4 regions of the Lysinibacillus sp. HST-98 genome follow, and region 1 is predicted to be linked to each of the others. Evidence: riboswitches for the same ligand, from Rfam matches in the RefSeq annotation. Region 1 holds a riboswitch; each other region holds the start of a gene.
The links. A riboswitch is a leader RNA that binds a small molecule or an ion and turns the genes downstream of it on or off. The one in region 1 is predicted to bind cobalamin.

Region 1 (4,216 bases):
GACAGCAGTTGCAATGGCTTGTTGGAATAGTGTAAGTGATTCTTCATCCTCATATTTTTTAATAAAATCACGGTTTATCTTGCCAAATTCAGCACCGTTAGAAATGCTGACCTTAGCTAATTCATCATCTGGCTTTTCATTACATCCTAGTAAAACAACGGCTAGTAGAGACACTAAGGCAACTATCATTATTCGCAACCACTCACCCCCTCTATAGGCTAAATAATACCACCATTTCCTGTCGTAGCTCTCACTTCTTTGTAATACATTAAATAAACGAGAGCGAAAGGGGACAGATAGTGGGCTTATTTGATGGATTGATCGGCAATGCAAGCGAGGTGAATTTAGAAAAACTACAGGAGGAGGTCCATAATTTATTAATTCCAAACGAGACAGTCAAGAACGCCTATAAAATTATTAGAGACACGTTTATTTTTACCAATAAACGATTGATCCTCATTGATAAGCAAGGAGTGACTGGCAAGAAAACAGAGTATCATTCCATTCCCTATAAAAATATCGTTCATTTTTCAGTAGAAACAGCTGGAACATTTGATTTAGATGCAGAGCTCAAAATATGGGTGTCTGGCAGTTCATTACCGATTCAAAAAAACTTTAATAAGGCGACAAATATTTATAAGGTGCAAAGCGTCTTAGCACAGTATGTGTTAGGGACGTAATGAAGGTGCTAATAGTCCATGTGCACAACCAAAAGCCCGCAATAATGCGAGGCTTTTTTGTCGTGCCAGAAGCGGACGGTGTAAAGGATTTTAAGTCGGCTTCATGATTACGGTAGGCTCGAAAATACTGATAAGCGTAAATAAGAGCGCCTTGCCGAATTCTTATTCAAAGACAATCATTTCTCCGACTTCTTTAAACCCGAAGCGTTTATATATATTCTTTCCATCCTCTGATGCCTGTAAGACTACGGGCTTTTGCTTATCAATTGTTTGACTGAGTAGGAATTGAAACATCTCACTGCCATATCCCTTGCCCCTATACGCATCTTTTGTCATCACATCATAAATCCCATAGCTATGTTTACTGTCTATTAATAATCCCGTAGCGATAGGTAGTTCCTTTATACAGCCAATAAACATTCGAGCATTGGATGCTAGCTTTTCCTGTGAGAATTTATGAAAATAAGTTTCTAATGCATCTCTTTCTGCTGTTTCTCCAAATAAACTTAGAAAAACTTCCTTATATTGTAGAAGCTCTTCCTTGTTGCTTACTTCTGTGATGGTAAGATGATTGGAAATTCGTGGACCTGTGTGAAGTGTATGGTCAAGCTTCATCATCTTATTTCGTTCAGCTTCCTGTAAATTGCAGTCTTTTATCAGATGTAGCCAATCATCACTTAGATAGTTGGCATCCACCCACGTGCTGAAAGGAAGTTTATTAACAATGAAATGATTGATCCTTTGTTTAAGATGATTTCCTTATGAATCATAGGCGATTTCACCACTAGCAAATTAAATGTATCAGTTGGAATGTTCGTGTTGGCTATGACAAAATGAGCTTCCTCTATAATTTGTCCAGAAACAGCTTGAGTAAATAGTTTCATTTTTTCCTCTAAATTACTCGTCACTAATTGTTGACTTGCTTTCATATCTTTCATCCTTTCACTATTAGTAGTGTAGTGCGCACTATCTTTTATTATAGAGTCATTGAAAGATTAAAAATACGGAGTTCACCGTTTTTATATCCTCCCACAATTTTCAGAAAACAATCAGGCACGAAAAGCAAGGATGATTAGTACTTTGGAAAATATTATGATATTTGACTTTAGAAAAATACTACTTTACAATTGATTTTAGTAATCTAATAGGAATGTGGCGTACACTAAATTCCTATGACAACTGAATAGCGTGTAGTAATAGGTGTAAATTGCGTGCAATTTGCTTAAAAGGGAAGTCGGTGTGAATCCGACACTGTCCCGCAACTGTAAATGTGAGCGACTTTTCAGTATCCACTGTCTTTGGACGGGAAGGAGAAAAGAAGCGATGATCATGAGTCAGGATACCTGCCTGTTACGAGTACACACCATAAACCTACGAGGAATAGGAGGTGGCATGTTGACAAAACAGAATGCTCTGTTCGTCACAGTACGTCAAACGCCCATAGTAAATGAAAGGGTTCACAATCGAACTCATTCACATATACTTAGGGTTTGTTTGCCATTGTGTGATGAAAGAAGATAAAATGAAGGATTTCCTCAAAAGTAGGGAGTCCTTTTTGTTTTGAAAATATGTACGCAAAGGGGAAGCACGTATGACAAATATTCATGTAACGACAATGTTGGAAACGCCTTATGAAGATCTGAACATTTGTAAGCAACCACGCACAGAAGTTGCCAAGAAAGCGAAAACAAGAATGGTGGTCGAGTCTCTGATCGATCAATTATTAGCAACGAAGCTGATTCGCAATGATCGCTTCTTTGAGCAAATTTTATATAATAAAGAAATTATTTGGATACAAAATGGGGATGTGGACGGTCATCTTTTAGCGAAAGCAGCCATAGCAGATGAACTGAAAACAAAGACGAATAGTTTTATGATGTACATGCCGACCAATCCGATTGTCTATGAGGTCAATGGAGAAGCGTATCACTTAATTACGCGCATTGATTCTACACGCGCAAAGCCCAACCTTGACCGTCTCTCATTGGAGCCAAAGCCTGTTTTAAGTGCCGCTCGTGTCAATGACTTATTATGCTCGATTGTTATGCGCTTTTACGAAACGTATTTACACGATTTAGCGCCTCACCATGACAAACTCATCGCATTTGTACAGCAGGAATATGCCCAGTTTATTGAAGCAGTGCAAGCGTTAAATGATTATCATTTCAACTGGCATCCACGTGGCAACGGTCACGAGCTTTTACTGCAATTAATTAATCATCTACAACTTTTAAAAAGTCAGCCAGGTAAGGTACTAATTGATTTTACAAACAAGCATGACTACGTGATAGTTGAACCCGCTTATTTGATGGACAAACCAACAAAGAAGGCTGTAGGTGCACTATAAAAACAAGCCCTCCATTATTCGGAGGGCTTGTTTTGATCTTGCGCTATGAATATCCGCGAAAGCAGGAAAAATACCCGCGCTAGTGCGACGAATACCTGCGGAAGCAAGTGAAATACCCGCGCTAGTGCGACGAATACCCGCGAAAGCAAGTAATGCCTTCACGCGAACAAAATCACCCCATCCTACAGGCAATGCATGGCTGCCTGTGCTTCTTGCCATGGAACCGTATACCCTTTGCCCTTTGCACAAAAGATACTAGAGGAGCTATACTCAGGGTCTGCATTTTTATCGTAGCCAATCTGTGCAATCACATCCTCTGTATTATGGCACACATCATAGCCATCAAATTGGAGTGTGAGTGCACCTTTCCCATTTGTATAGGCGGCAAAGGTTGTACTGTAGCTCATTAAAGTGGCAACAGGCGCACGACCTGTTAGGATAACATCCGTTTCGGATAAAATCGGGTCATCGAATATGCCTGCTGCTTGCTGAATATCAGTCATCATACGACCGATAAAGTCGTTTGAAGCCTTCATTTTAAAGCGATAATAGGGTTCAAGTAGAACATTTTGTGCCTGCTCCAGCCCCTGACGTAGGGCACGGAAACTGGCTTCACGGAAATCTCCCCCCGATGTATGCTCATTATGCCCGCGACCTGTTAGAAGTGTAAAATGAATATCTGTTACAGGGAAGCCTGTCAGTAGCCCATGATGATCACGCTCAAACAGGTGCTTTTCAACAAGGCGCTGATTGCCTACAGATAAATGATCGGCATGACAGGCATTGCTGAAGGTATTACCTGTTCCACGTGGATTTGGCTCCATTAATAAATGAACTTCGGCATAATGCTTGAGGGGCTCGAAATGACCATAGCCTGTTACGGGGGTCGCAATGGTTTCCATATATAAAATTTGCGGCTCACCAAAGGAGACAGCTATTGAAAAACGCGTCATGAATACCTCTGTCAGGACCTCCAATTGAATGACACCCATAATATGCACATGGATTTCCTGAAATTTTTCCTGCCAGACCACACGCAAGGACGGCTCTTCAGCTTCGAGTAAACGGAAAAACTGGAGCACTTCCTTGATATGCTGATCGCCCTCATATTGAACCTTTGCCTGTAAGGTTGGGACAAGCTCATAGGGCTGGGATAGCATCGTTGTACCGATTTGATCCCCAATGTTTG
Region 2 (4,216 bases), on a different contig from region 1:
TACTTTGACTACGCTTGTCCCTTTTACCATTGCAAGTGCCGCTGTAGCCATTTCAAGAGCTGTTTTTTTCGGCTTTGGCGTAGCGGCTATACTGGGTTTATTAAAGCGCCCTGCATTAGGGTCAGCCATAAAGTCATTTCGCGCTGTTCCTGTCTCTTGGTTCATTGCCCAAGGTTCATTTTCTTCGCGTAAACGTTGATGTGGACGTAATGGCTGTTTCTCTTCACCCAGGGTATATTTACGTTGGTAACCGCGGGGCGTAATCATCTTATTGTCATAGAAAAATGTTGACGAATTCCCGATAATTACAGTTGTCAGCATACCAATATCATGTTCTAGCATTTCAGCTAGTGTTGTCATGGTTACTTCTTGACGTTCTCGATAGGCACTTTTCACAAGCCCAACTGGTGTGTCTGGCGAACGATATTCTAAGAGAATTCGCTGAGCCTCGACAATTTGTCTTGTTCGACGACCACTTTTAGGATTGTATAAAGCAATGACAAAGTCTGCCATTGCAGCTGCCTCGACACGCTTTGCAATTAAATTCCAAGGTGTTAGATGGTCACTCAAGCTGATTGTACAAGCATCGTGCATAATAGGTGCACCAAGTATGCTAGCGCATGAATTAATCGCAGAAATCCCAGGAACAATTTCTACTTCAATTCCTGTTGCTTCTGTCCAGCCTAGCTCAATTAACACCTCATAGACTAAACCCGCCATGCCATAGACGCCTGCATCACCACTCGAAATCACCGAGACGATGCTCCCTGCTTCGGCTTGACGAACGGCTTCCTGTGCACGCGACACTTCTTCTGTCATGCCTGTACTAACAATCGATTTTGCACTTACTAAATCTTGAATCAGCTCTACATAGGTTTTGTAGCCTATAATCATATCACTTTGTTGTAAAGCCTCTACTGCACGTGTCGTAATATGCTTAAAATCTCCAGGTCCAAAGCCTACTACGAAAATTTTTCCTTTTTGCGCCATGTTGTTACCCCTCTTTCACCTTTTCGATCCCTTTAATGGCAGTTGTTTGAGCAGTACGCTGTAATGTACCTTCACGAAGTGTAAAGACATGTTCGTTGTATAAGGATTCATGATGTAAATCTTGTACTAGTGTTCTAGCATGCTCTGTTGATGGCACACGATACCAATTCCCTTGGGGGTAAGCGATTACCACACAAGCATCCTTGCATCGTCCATTACAGCGCGTTCTTGTCGTATGTATTTCTTGATCGAGTGCTTGCCGCTGTATCTCATCTCGAATGGCTAAGGTAATTTCCTCCCCATCCTTTTTCATGCAGCTACTGCCATTGCAAATAAAGAGATGTGTTTTCATCCCCTCTAAATTCCAAGTTGTCATCTTCTGTCTCCCCTCATTTGCTTTTTGGAAAAAGAAAAACCTTTACTCTATAACGAAGAGTAAAGGTTTTGTAGAAGCCAAATAAAAACGAATAGAATGAAATACAGGTACTCGCTTTCGCTTCAACTTCTCCCTCCGAAAAGTTTGCATGCACAATCAAATAAGCAGGTTTCCTGACTTAAGCTTCATTTTACTGTCGCACCTTCCCAAGTTTGCACCAGTGGCTTTGCGATTTCATCAGCTATTACAGTAGCGGGGGCTGTATTGGATTTTCACCAATTTCCCTATTATCTCGAGCTATTCGAGCACTTATTGACGTTTTATATGAAATTTTTATTAGAATTTTAAATAGAAAACTGTCTTTATCATATCTTATTTTTTTAAAATTTCAATATTTCTTCAAAAATTTATGACAAATTTATCAATTTTGAATGGAACTAGGTATGAAATTTATACAATCTATAAAATATTTGCGCACAACTCGTTATCAGAATATTCACTATTGACCTTTAATTAAAAAAATTTATAAAAGGTATAGCATATTTATGGAAATTCATGTTACACTTTGTCGTGAAATCTCACAATTTGAATGTTTTTCGGTGCAAAGTGCTTGTCATTTTGCTTAAAAGGGAAGCCGGTTTGAGTCCGGCGCGGTCCCGCCACTGTAATAGGGAGCTTTATAGAATATGTCACTGTCCAACGGATGGGAAGACCTATAAAGCATTGAACTAGAGCCAGGAGACCTGCCGAAAAATAAGTGATCGTTTCAGCCTACGAGGATAGGTGTGCGGCTTAGCAGATGAGAATGTTATTTGCTTTTTTAGCTATGCACTTTTCCACCAGTGGAGAAGTGCTTTTTTTGATTACGCACGCAATATTCTAAAAATCTACTAATTAGTTAGGAGGAAAACTTTTTGAAATTTTCATGGTGGAAACTTAGTTATTTTTTACTGGCCTTTTTAATCGTGCCAAAACGTGCCTTTGCCATGCATATCATGGAAGGTTTTTTACCAATCGAATGGGCTATTTTTTGGTGGGTCATCTCTATTCCATTTATCATTCTAGGATTGCGTTCTATTCGAAAAACCGTTGATGAAAATCCTGAAACAAAAATGCTTTTGGGGCTTTCAGGAGCCTTTGCCTTTGTGCTATCCGCCTTAAAAATCCCTTCTGTTACAGGTAGCTGCTCTCACCCAACTGGTGTAGGACTTGGGACAGTACTCTTTGGCCCTCTAGCAATGAGTGTAATTGGAACAATCGTTTTATTATTTCAATCTTTATTATTAGCTCATGGAGGAATTACAACTTTAGGGGCTAATGCCTTTTCTATGGCTATTGTTGGTCCTTTTATTGCTTACTTTGTCTTTAAAGGTGCTCAAAAAGTAGGCTTGTCATTTTCACTAGCCGTATTCTTTGCAGCTATGCTTGGTGATTTAGGTACATATATTGTGACTTCTGTACAACTAGCACTAGCCTTTCCTTCAGAGGTTGGAGGCTTTATGGCATCCTTTACAAAGTTTGCAGGAATTTTTGCCTTAACTCAAATTCCTTTAGCCGTGAGTGAAGGAATTTTAACGGTCATAGTGATGAATTTCTTGAAAAAATACAATATTAGCGAACTAAAAACTTTACGTGTTTTCTCAACAAAGGAGGCACATTAACAGATGAAAAAAAATTTATTGTTATTAGCAATTGTTGTGTTATTAGCCATCATTCCCTTGTTCATACAAAAAGGTGCTGAATTTGGTGGTGCTGATGGAGAAGCAGAAGCAGCTATTGGTGAAATCAATGCGGAATATGAGCCATGGTTTGAAAGTCTATGGGAGCCACCAAGTGGTGAAATCGAAAGCTTATTATTCGTGCTACAGGCAGCTATAGGAGCTGGCTTTATTGGCTACTTCATCGGCTATATGCGTGGCAAACACAAAGAAGGTTAACCATTATGTTACTCATTGATAAGTATGCCTATCTGAATAAGCTAGCGTCCGTTCATCCGCTAGAAAAAATGATATTTTCACTTGGATTACTTCTCATAACGCTCATCATGAGAGATGAACGACTTTCACTCATTACATTTTTTGTAATGAGTGCTTTTATCATTTTAGGTGCCAAAATTCCGCTTACATACTATGGCAAATTATTATTGCTACCTGGCTTTTTCTTATTAACAAGTCTTGTATCTATTTTACTTTCCTTTACATCATCAACGAATACACTCCCTGCCCATATTTGGTCGTTTACATGGAGGAATTGGACTGTCTTTATTGGGAACGCAAGTGTGTTAGCAGCGCAACAGCTGTTCTTTATTGTCCTTGGCAGCATTAGTTGTTTATACTTTTTAATTCTAACCACTTCCGTACAAGGAATATGTTATGTGCTACGACAATGGCGACTCCCCTCTTTATTAGTGGAGCTCGTCGAACTAACCTATCGTTTTATTTTTATGTTTTTAGAAAGCATGCAAAATATACATCTCGCCCAGCAAGCACGTCTCGGCTACCATTCACCGATGCAATGGCTACGCTCTGTCTCCATGCTTATTGTGGCATTATTTGTGGAAATGTTTCAACGTAGCCGGGAGCTCAACAACGCCATGCAATCACGTGGAGGCGAGGCCGTCTACTGGCAAGAGATGGGCACTTATAGCAAGAAAAATTGGCTATGCATGGCAGCTATTTTACTAGTCCTCATCGTATACGGAGGGTATTTCACATGACAACATTTTATTTTAAACTCAACCAATTATCTTATGCCTATGCGGATGGTACGAAGGCGTTATCAGATATTACATTAGACATTCCAAAAGGTAAAAAAATCGCCATACTCGGGCATAATGGCGCGGGAAAATCA
Region 3 (4,216 bases), on a different contig from region 1:
TTATAGGCACCTACTATTGTTGCTTCTGCCCCTTTCATACCTTCCATATGTCCATCTGTAATAATGGCTGTGCTCCCTACAGGAAATTTCGGGTTTTCAGCTTTTTTTAACGTTACTGGTACATCGCCAGAACTTGAATGGTTCATTGTAGAATGATCCATTTTTTCAGCAGTTTCATTAGAAGTGGACGCTGGTTCTGTTTGATCCTCTGTACAAGCCGATAAACTAATTAAAGCGACTACTGATAATAGTCCGACTGACCATCTTTTATTGAATTTCATATGATATCCTCCTCACTATGTGCTCCTAATGTAGCAAATAAATGTGCAGAAACGATGGATATGACCCTATGAAAAACATTTCTTTAGTCTGGAACAATTAGGTGGGGAGATATGCTATTGAATGGGCAGGATCTTCAATGTTTTTTGTAATCTATGGGCGAAGATACCAGCAAAAATAGCTAAAATAATATCTTTTGGTAGTGGAGGAATCATCCAAAGCCAAGCGAGCTTATATGAAAAATTCTCTGGCGCACTTGCCCAAAGTTTATATGCAAAAAACATCCAATTTGTTCCTATCAAATAATTTATAGCCGTTGCTACCAAAGCAGCTACGATAAAACTTTTCTTTGTCCCGCTTCGTTCCACGATTAGCCCTGCAACAAATGCTGCTAATATAAATGTAATAATAAACCCAAAGGTAGGGCTTAAAATTTGGCCAATTCCACCACCGAAACGAGCAAAGACAGGAGCTCCTGCCAATCCTACGCACATATAAATTGTACAGGCGAGCGCACCTTTTCTACTACCAAGAATAAGCCCTGCTAAAATTGCAAAGAAGGTTTGAAGCGTAATGGGTACACCACCAACTACCATAAAGGGTGCAAAGGAAGTGATATTAGCACCCACCATCATTAGCGTTGAAAACAACCCAATGTAGGTAATGTCAATAGTTCTTAATTTATGGTGACTATGTTGAGTAACAGTTGCCATGATTTTCACCTCGTTTTATAAGTTATTACTGCTAGTGTAAAAAACGAATACTATTGTGTCAACCTTATTATCGTTTTTGGTTAACTCAAATGTTGAGTTAAATAGAAGTAGACTATCTATCTATAAAAATGTATGATAGAATCGTCACAATTTTATAACTTCAAATACTATTGGTGCGACATTTTTGAATGTCACTTAAAAGGGAAGTCGGTGGAAGTCCGACGCTGTCCCGCAACTGTAACGAGGAATCCTATAATATGATTTGCCACTGTTTAAGAATGGGAAGGTAATTATAGGATAGTGAATCGAAGCCAGGAGACCTGCCATTTAGTAATACCTGTAATGCCCACGAGGATGCAAGCAATTACGGACAATAGCTGGATATTTTTCTGACTTTGTTTAATCTAGGGTATTTCTATGCGCATTTTCGCATGAGATACCTTTTTTTATTGCTTCATTCATCAATATTCAGTAGGAGTTTAAAACAGATGAATAAAAAATTTATGTTATTTTCCTTCGTACTTTTTATGGTATTAATTGTTTCAATGACCTTTGCTGTAATGGTTGGCTCAGTTTCAGTTACACCGTTATATGTATGGAAAGTTATTCTTTCTAAGATTCCTTTTATACAAAATTCAATCGAGCAAGATTGGAGTCGCTCTCAGGAAATCATCATCTGGCAAATAAGAGCACCTCGTGTTTTGCTAGCTGCTATAGTAGGAGCTGGGTTAGCCATTGCAGGGGCAGCCATTCAGGCACTTGTACGTAACTCTATTGCAGACCCGTATATTCTAGGGATTTCTTCAGGTGCAGCTGTCGGAGCTACTTCTGTGATTATTTTAGGAGCCTTTTCATTTTTAGGTATTTACGCTCTTTCGGTATCCGCATTCCTTGGTTCATTACTTGCGATTACACTTGTTTTTTTCTTGTCACGTGTTGGGGGACGTGTCTCTATTTTCCGCTTGCTATTGGCAGGCATGGCTGTGTCCTTTATCTTAACGGCTATCTCTAATTTTATTTTAATGATGTCAAAGCAAGAAGGGGCCTTAAAGGCTGTTATGTTTTGGATGCTAGGTAGTTTAGCTGGAGCCAAATGGAATAATATTGTGATTCCAGCCTTCGTATTCTTGGTTGTATTTGGGCTACTCTGGCTACACTATCGCAATTTAAATTTATTATTACTAGGAGAAGAGGCGGCAGTGACATTAGGCGTTAATCTTCAGCAATTCCGTATTCAGTTAATACTATTAGTATCTCTATTAACTGGTGTGCTTGTCGCAGTTAGTGGTTCTATAGGATTTGTGGGATTGATTATTCCCCATATTGTGCGTTTAATTGTGGGCTCAAACTATAAATACGTCATACCTATTAGTGCTTTAATAGGTGGAATATTCTTAGTGTGGGCAGATGCCTTTGCTCGAATCATTATTTCTCCTCAGGAAATGCCAATTGGTATTATTACAGCTTTTTGCGGGGGACCATTTTTCATTTGGCTTCTCCGTCGTAACAACTATTCTTTCGGTGAAGGAGATTAACGTCCATGACATTAGAAGCGAAACGAGTATCATTCTCCATTTACGATCAGCGTATACTACATGATGTAAGCATTCAAATAAAAGAAAAGCAATTTGTTGGATTAATTGGTCCTAATGGGAGCGGAAAATCAACATTGTTAAAAAATATGTATCGTCTCCTAAAACCTGAAAGCGGAACGGTAGTATTAAATGAGCAAGATATATTAAAGCAATCAAGTAAATCAATTGCGAAAAATTTGGCTGTTGTAAGCCAAGAGACACCCGTATTATTTGATTTCACTGTGCATGATTTAGTCAGTATGGGAAGAACACCACATAAAAAGCTGTTAGAGCTTGATCAAGAGAAAGATTTTCAAATTGTTAAAGAGGCTCTTAGCCAAACGGGCATATCGCATTTAGAGAAACGAAGCTTTAGTTCGCTTTCTGGTGGCGAGAAAAAGCGTGTCATGGTTGCAAGGGCACTCGCTCAACAAGCACAGGTATTAATATTGGATGAGCCGACGAATCATTTAGATATTCAACATCAACTTCAACTTATGGATTTAATTCAGACCTTGCATTTAACCGTAGTAGCAGCTTTACATGATTTAAATATCGCTGCTATGTATTGCGATCAAATTTACGTTTTACAGCAAGGGCGAATAGTTTGCCATGGTACACCAGAGGAAGTACTTACCCCAACAGTGCTACAAGATGTATTCGGTGTTTTTGCGGATATTCAAATACATCCACTGACAGGGAAGCCGTATCTTACATATGTTCCTGAACAGTTCACGAAGAGGTTTAGCCAAATATAGAAAGTGAGATCTTCTATTAGATACATAAAACATCCTTTAAGGAGTGACTGTATGCAAATAGCCTTTACGAAAATGCATGGTATTGGCAACAGCTATATCTATCTTGATCTTTTCCAACATAATTACAAGGAAGATATCTTTTGTGAATTGGCTCAAAAAATGGCCAATGTCCATACTGGTATTGGCTCGGATGGATTGATTATTATCCAACCATCTAAAATTGCTGACTGTGGTATGCGTGTATTTAATAAAGATGGCTCTGAGGGGACAAATTGCGGTAACGGTCTTCGCTGTGTTGCTAAGTATGTTTTTGAACGTCATATTGTACGACAAGAGCTAATTACGATTGAAACGAAATCCGGGATTATGCTGGCTCAGGTAGTGGTGCAAGACAATCGTGTAATAGAGGTGATAGTCGATATGGGCAAACCTCTCTTATTGCGCAAAGACATTCCGATGTTAGGAAATCCAAATGAGCTTGTCATCAATGAGATTTTTCCGTTACCCCAACAATCTCTTTTGGTAACAGCTTTGTTTTTGGGCAACCCGAATGCCGTATTTTTTGTGAATGCAATCGAGCAAGCACCATTAAGAACACTTGGTGATATAGCAAATGATATAAGATTTCCTTATCGTTGCAATGTTGAGTTTGTAGAGATTGTTCATGAGAAGGCGTTGAAATGCTGCGTTTGGGAACGAGGTTCGGGTATAACAGAGGCATGTGGGACAGGTGCTTGTGCAGCGGTAGTGGCTGCTATATTAAATGGTTTTTGTCAGAAGGGAGAAGAGATAGTAGTCCAACTTAGTGGCGGTGACTTAGTCATACGATGGGCTGACAATGACCATATCTGGATGCGTGGTCCTGCGGAATTTATTGCGGATGGAATTTATG
Region 4 (4,216 bases), on a different contig from region 1:
CGTAATTCTTCACCAGATAAGGCAATCATTAATGAAATAAGGGAACCTAAAAATGAACTAAAAATAACACCTGTTAATATCAACGTTTCCATTTTCAATGAGCGGTCTACGAGTCTAGCAAAGCTCATAACAACTACCATCGTGATGATAGCACCAATCATACTGAAGGTTGGCAGCGCATACAAACCGACAACAGGTATAGAAATACTAAAAAAGATCGTTAAAACAGCACCAACAGATGCCCCTGATGAAACCCCTAGTGTATATGGATCTGCTAATGGATTTTTTAATAAACCTTGGAATGCTGCTCCAGCAATAGCTAGAGATGCGCCTACTAGTCCCGCTAATAACACGCGAGGCAAACGAATTTTCCAAAAAATATTGGCGGCTGTTTCATCAACCGCCTTATTCCATAATACTTCTAATGGAATATGAACCGAGCCTATCGCTACGCCACACCAGATGCTAATAAGAAGAAGCGTACATGTTAATGTATAGGCTAGTGCTATTTTTTTCACTTAAATACCTCAGGATAGATTGCTTTTGCTAATTCTTCTAGACCTTCTGCTAAACGTGGCCCTTGACGACTTGTAGTACTTTCATCTACCTGCACAATCGCATTATTTTTTACGGCATTAATCGTATCAAAGCCCGCCCGTTTTGGTATTTTCGTTAAAATATCTGGTACATAATGATATGTCACCACGATGACATCTGGATTTTTTGCGATAATTTGTTCTGCATCAATTTTATACCAATTATCGCCATCTACAGCTACATTCTCTGCATTGATCATTTCAAGCATCGCGTTCATAAACGTACCATTGCCAGCTGTATAAATATCTGGCTCATCTGATGCTTCAACTAACACTTTTTTGGGTTCAACATCCTTGACTTTAGACAAAACTTCTTCTACTTTTGCCTTCATATTAGCAACAATTTTTTCTGCCTCTGGTAATTTTCCTGTAGCACGTCCAAGTTGCTCAATTGTTGTATATGTTTCATTAAAGTCTTGTGCGTTTCTTACTACAAATACTTTCAAACCTGCTGATTCAAGCTGTGCAATAGCCTCTTCTGAAAGAGACATGCTAGATTCGTGTGAAAAAACGATATCTGGTTTTAAGGCAATAATTTTTTCAATATCGTACTCCATACCACCAACCTTATCCTTCTCAGCTGCCTCTGGCGGATAATCGTCGTTGTCAGTAACACCAACTATTTCATCATTTAAACCTAGTCCAAAAAGGATTTCAGTATTACTTGGAATAAGTGAAACAATTTTCTCAGGAGGTGCTTCAAGTGTAATGTCCTTATTAAGGGCATCTGTTACCGTCATTGGGAATGTTGCTTCATCCACTTGTGCTGTTTCTTGCTGTGTTTGCTGCTCGTTAGATGGCTTGTTATCTTTTGCTTCCTGCCCACAAGCAGCTAGCAAGCCTACTGCTAAAAATGCTGATAATCCTATTTTCCAAAATTTCTTCATGTGAATCCTCCTTCGTTGGTCCATGCGACATTTCGCTTTATTCTGCATCAAAATAAAACCCCTCATCTTTGAACGATGAGGGGGCAAAATCGCACCAAAAAACTGATACAAAATCCACCACCCTATCCTCGTAGGTTGTCATGTCGTTATAAAGGCAGGTCTCCTGGCTAGTGCTACTTGCGATTTTTCAAGCCTTCCCGAAATCTTCAGTGGCATCATTTGAAAAAACTCACACTTACAGTGGCGGGACCGCATCGGAATCACACCGATTTCCCTTTTCACTTTACTTAAGTAAAGAACCTTTATAATATTCAGTTGATTTCATTATACATGAAAATGAAAGAAGTCGCCTCCATTCAAGACGACTACCCGGCCATTATACAATTTCAGAAAAGTATTGGACTGTTTTCATTTGAGCACCCATTTCTCTTAATGACCATGTCTGTTCTAAATAAACGTCCGCTAGTTTTTCATATTTCCCACCAAATTTATGTGCCCACTCAACCGCTATGACACTTTCATAAAGGTGAGCCATTTTTTCAGCCATACCTTTTGCTTCAAAAGTTTTCGTTGCCGCGTCTAAAGCGCTAAAAATTTGCAGTTTCATAGAAATATTCGCCAATTGTTCTTTAACGATTTGTACTAGTGAGCTGTCAGCTAATTTCTCTAATCGTTCCTCCATCTCACAGACAAACAGTTCATGTGCATGAAACTTATCCACTAAACGAATGAGTTCTAAGGCCAAAATATTAGCCGTCCCCTCCCACACCGTCAACACTTGCGCATCTCTTAATAAGCGGGGCGTTACAAAGTCTTCTATATAGCCATTACCCCCGTGTAATTCAATTGCCTCACTGGCATAGTAAACAGCTTGCTCTGCCGTTTCTTTTTTCATAATGGCAATATATAAACGATTCATAATAAGTTCTTGCTGTGTTCCCTGTCCACTTGTCACTTTATCGTATAATTGAATAAGATCAAAAACTGTCGCTACTTCCACGTGCAACTTAGCTGCAAATTTCCCTAAAGTATCCTGAATCATAGGGTATTGTGTTAAGGGCTTGCCAAATGCATGTCGATTGGTTACATAATGTTTTGCCTCTAAGAAGCCACGACGCATAATACCAATAGAAGCGACTGCATTACAAATTCTTGAGAGATTTAGTGCTTCTAGCATATAATAAATCCCTTTATTTTGCTCCCCTACAACATAGGCAAGTGCACCATCAAATTCTACCTCACCAGATGGAACTGCCCGAACGCCTAATTTATCTTTCAATCGGCGAATACGTAGATGATTTGTTGTTCCATCTTCTTTACGCCAAGGAACTGCAAACAACGTTAAGCCTTTGGAACCTGCTGGCGCCCCTTCTATTCGTGCCAATACCATCGCTACACCACACATGCCCGCATTGGATGCAAAGTATTTTTCACCATATAGACGATACGCAGTGCCATCCTTTCTCGCCTCCACCACATTTGCACCGACGTCAGAGCCTCCTTGACGTTCTGTTAAAAAGGTCGCACCTTCATATAAATCTGTGTCACCTGTTGCACAAACATGTGGTAAAAAACGTTGCTTTACCTCTTCATCTGCATAATGATCTAATAGATAGGCAGTCGCCATCGTCAATGTTACGGGACAATAAAATCCAGGTTCTGCATGTGATAGCAAATAACCTTGTGCAAAGCTATAAACATAATTCCCCTTGTGACCTAGCTGCGGAATATGCTTGTGTACATAACCTACAATCCCAGTATTATATGTCTCTTCAATCGTTTTTTTATAGCCATCATTAACCCAAACCTCTGATATCTCTTCACCATAGGCATCATATCTTTGAAGGCGAGGCTCACCCAGTCGATCTGTATGCTTTGCCCTCGTATCAATATCACCTGCACATAGCTCACCAAAATCTGTTAACTCTCGTTGGGCATAGGATAAAAACTCTTTATCTAACATCATTTCTACTATTTTTTGAAGCGTGTCATCTTCCGTAAAAAAGTTCGTAGTACGCATTGCTTCTTTTTGTAATACTTTCATACTATCTCACCTCTTGCCCCTTCAAATTTTGTTTTAATATTTTGCCTGATGCATTGCGTGGTAGCGCTTCCACTTTTTCAAAAATACGTGGTATTTTAAATTTTGCAAGATGTTCCTCTAAATAAGCTTTCAAAGCTTCCTCATCGATGTCTTGTTTAGCAGAATACACCGCCTTTACCGTTTCCCCCCATTGCGGATGTGGCACACCAATTACCGCAACCTCGAATATCCCTTCAAAGCTCAATAAACAATCTTCAATTTCTTTCGGATAAATGTTGACACCACCCGAAATAATGACATCCTTTTTACGATCTACAATCCAAATAAAACCATCTTCATCCTTACGAGCTAGATCTCCTGTTTTTAACCAACCGTCAATAAAGGCTTCATTAGTTGCTACTTCATCCTTATAGTAGCCAATCATGTTACCCTCACCCAACAAGACAATTTCCCCCACTTCGCCTACATTTACATCTTCTCCACTGTTATTCACAATACGCAATTCTGTACCAAGTGGCGCCCGCTGACCAATACTTCCTGCCTTTGCTTCATGCTCCTTGCCAAATAATAATGAACCACTTGGACCTGCCTCTGTTAATCCATATACACAAGTTAAATTATTTGTACGGAATGCCTGCTGAATGAATCGAACCTCACTTTGAGATAACGGTGCCCCACCATAGACCCAC

Region 2: it holds a riboswitch for cobalamin, as region 1 does, so the genes downstream of both, JIN86_RS02065 (energy-coupling factor ABC transporter permease) here and JIN86_RS12975 (hypothetical protein) in region 1, are expected to answer to the same signal.
Region 3: it holds a riboswitch for cobalamin, as region 1 does, so the genes downstream of both, JIN86_RS22120 (FecCD family ABC transporter permease) here and JIN86_RS12975 (hypothetical protein) in region 1, are expected to answer to the same signal.
Region 4: it holds a riboswitch for cobalamin, as region 1 does, so the genes downstream of both, JIN86_RS11950 (ABC transporter substrate-binding protein) here and JIN86_RS12975 (hypothetical protein) in region 1, are expected to answer to the same signal.

Annotation. Positions count from the first base shown of each region.
Region 1 is NZ_JAENHX010000005.1:25,875-30,090, forward strand. Features, by position in the region: gene JIN86_RS12960 (YhfM domain-containing protein) at 1-189, opposite strand, end outside; gene JIN86_RS12965 (PH domain-containing protein) at 300-680, shown strand; gene JIN86_RS23590 (GNAT family N-acetyltransferase) at 843-1,298, opposite strand; gene JIN86_RS23595 (hypothetical protein) at 1,358-1,609, opposite strand; cobalamin riboswitch at 1,862-2,045, shown strand; gene JIN86_RS12975 (hypothetical protein) at 2,272-3,027, shown strand; gene JIN86_RS12980 (hypothetical protein) at 3,022-3,246, opposite strand; gene JIN86_RS12985 (elongation factor G) at 3,210-4,216, opposite strand, start outside.
Region 2 is NZ_JAENHX010000001.1:397,283-401,498, forward strand. Features, by position in the region: gene cobJ (precorrin-3B C(17)-methyltransferase) at 1-990, opposite strand, end outside; gene JIN86_RS02060 ((2Fe-2S) ferredoxin domain-containing protein) at 995-1,366, opposite strand; cobalamin riboswitch at 1,513-1,694, opposite strand; cobalamin riboswitch at 1,947-2,131, shown strand; gene JIN86_RS02065 (energy-coupling factor ABC transporter permease) at 2,281-3,027, shown strand; gene JIN86_RS02070 (energy-coupling factor ABC transporter substrate-binding protein) at 3,031-3,303, shown strand; gene cbiQ (cobalt ECF transporter T component CbiQ) at 3,309-4,082, shown strand; gene JIN86_RS02080 (energy-coupling factor ABC transporter ATP-binding protein) at 4,079-4,216, shown strand, end outside.
Region 3 is NZ_JAENHX010000014.1:63,045-67,260, forward strand. Features, by position in the region: gene JIN86_RS22110 (YdhK family protein) at 1-281, opposite strand, end outside; gene JIN86_RS22115 (biotin transporter BioY) at 396-992, opposite strand; cobalamin riboswitch at 1,147-1,334, shown strand; gene JIN86_RS22120 (FecCD family ABC transporter permease) at 1,481-2,527, shown strand; gene JIN86_RS22125 (heme ABC transporter ATP-binding protein) at 2,533-3,324, shown strand; gene dapF (diaminopimelate epimerase) at 3,376-4,216, shown strand, end outside.
Region 4 is NZ_JAENHX010000004.1:229,259-233,474, forward strand. Features, by position in the region: gene JIN86_RS11945 (FecCD family ABC transporter permease) at 1-518, opposite strand, end outside; gene JIN86_RS11950 (ABC transporter substrate-binding protein) at 515-1,483, opposite strand; cobalamin riboswitch at 1,620-1,802, opposite strand; gene JIN86_RS11955 (acyl-CoA dehydrogenase family protein) at 1,860-3,527, opposite strand; gene JIN86_RS11960 (class I adenylate-forming enzyme family protein) at 3,529-4,216, opposite strand, start outside.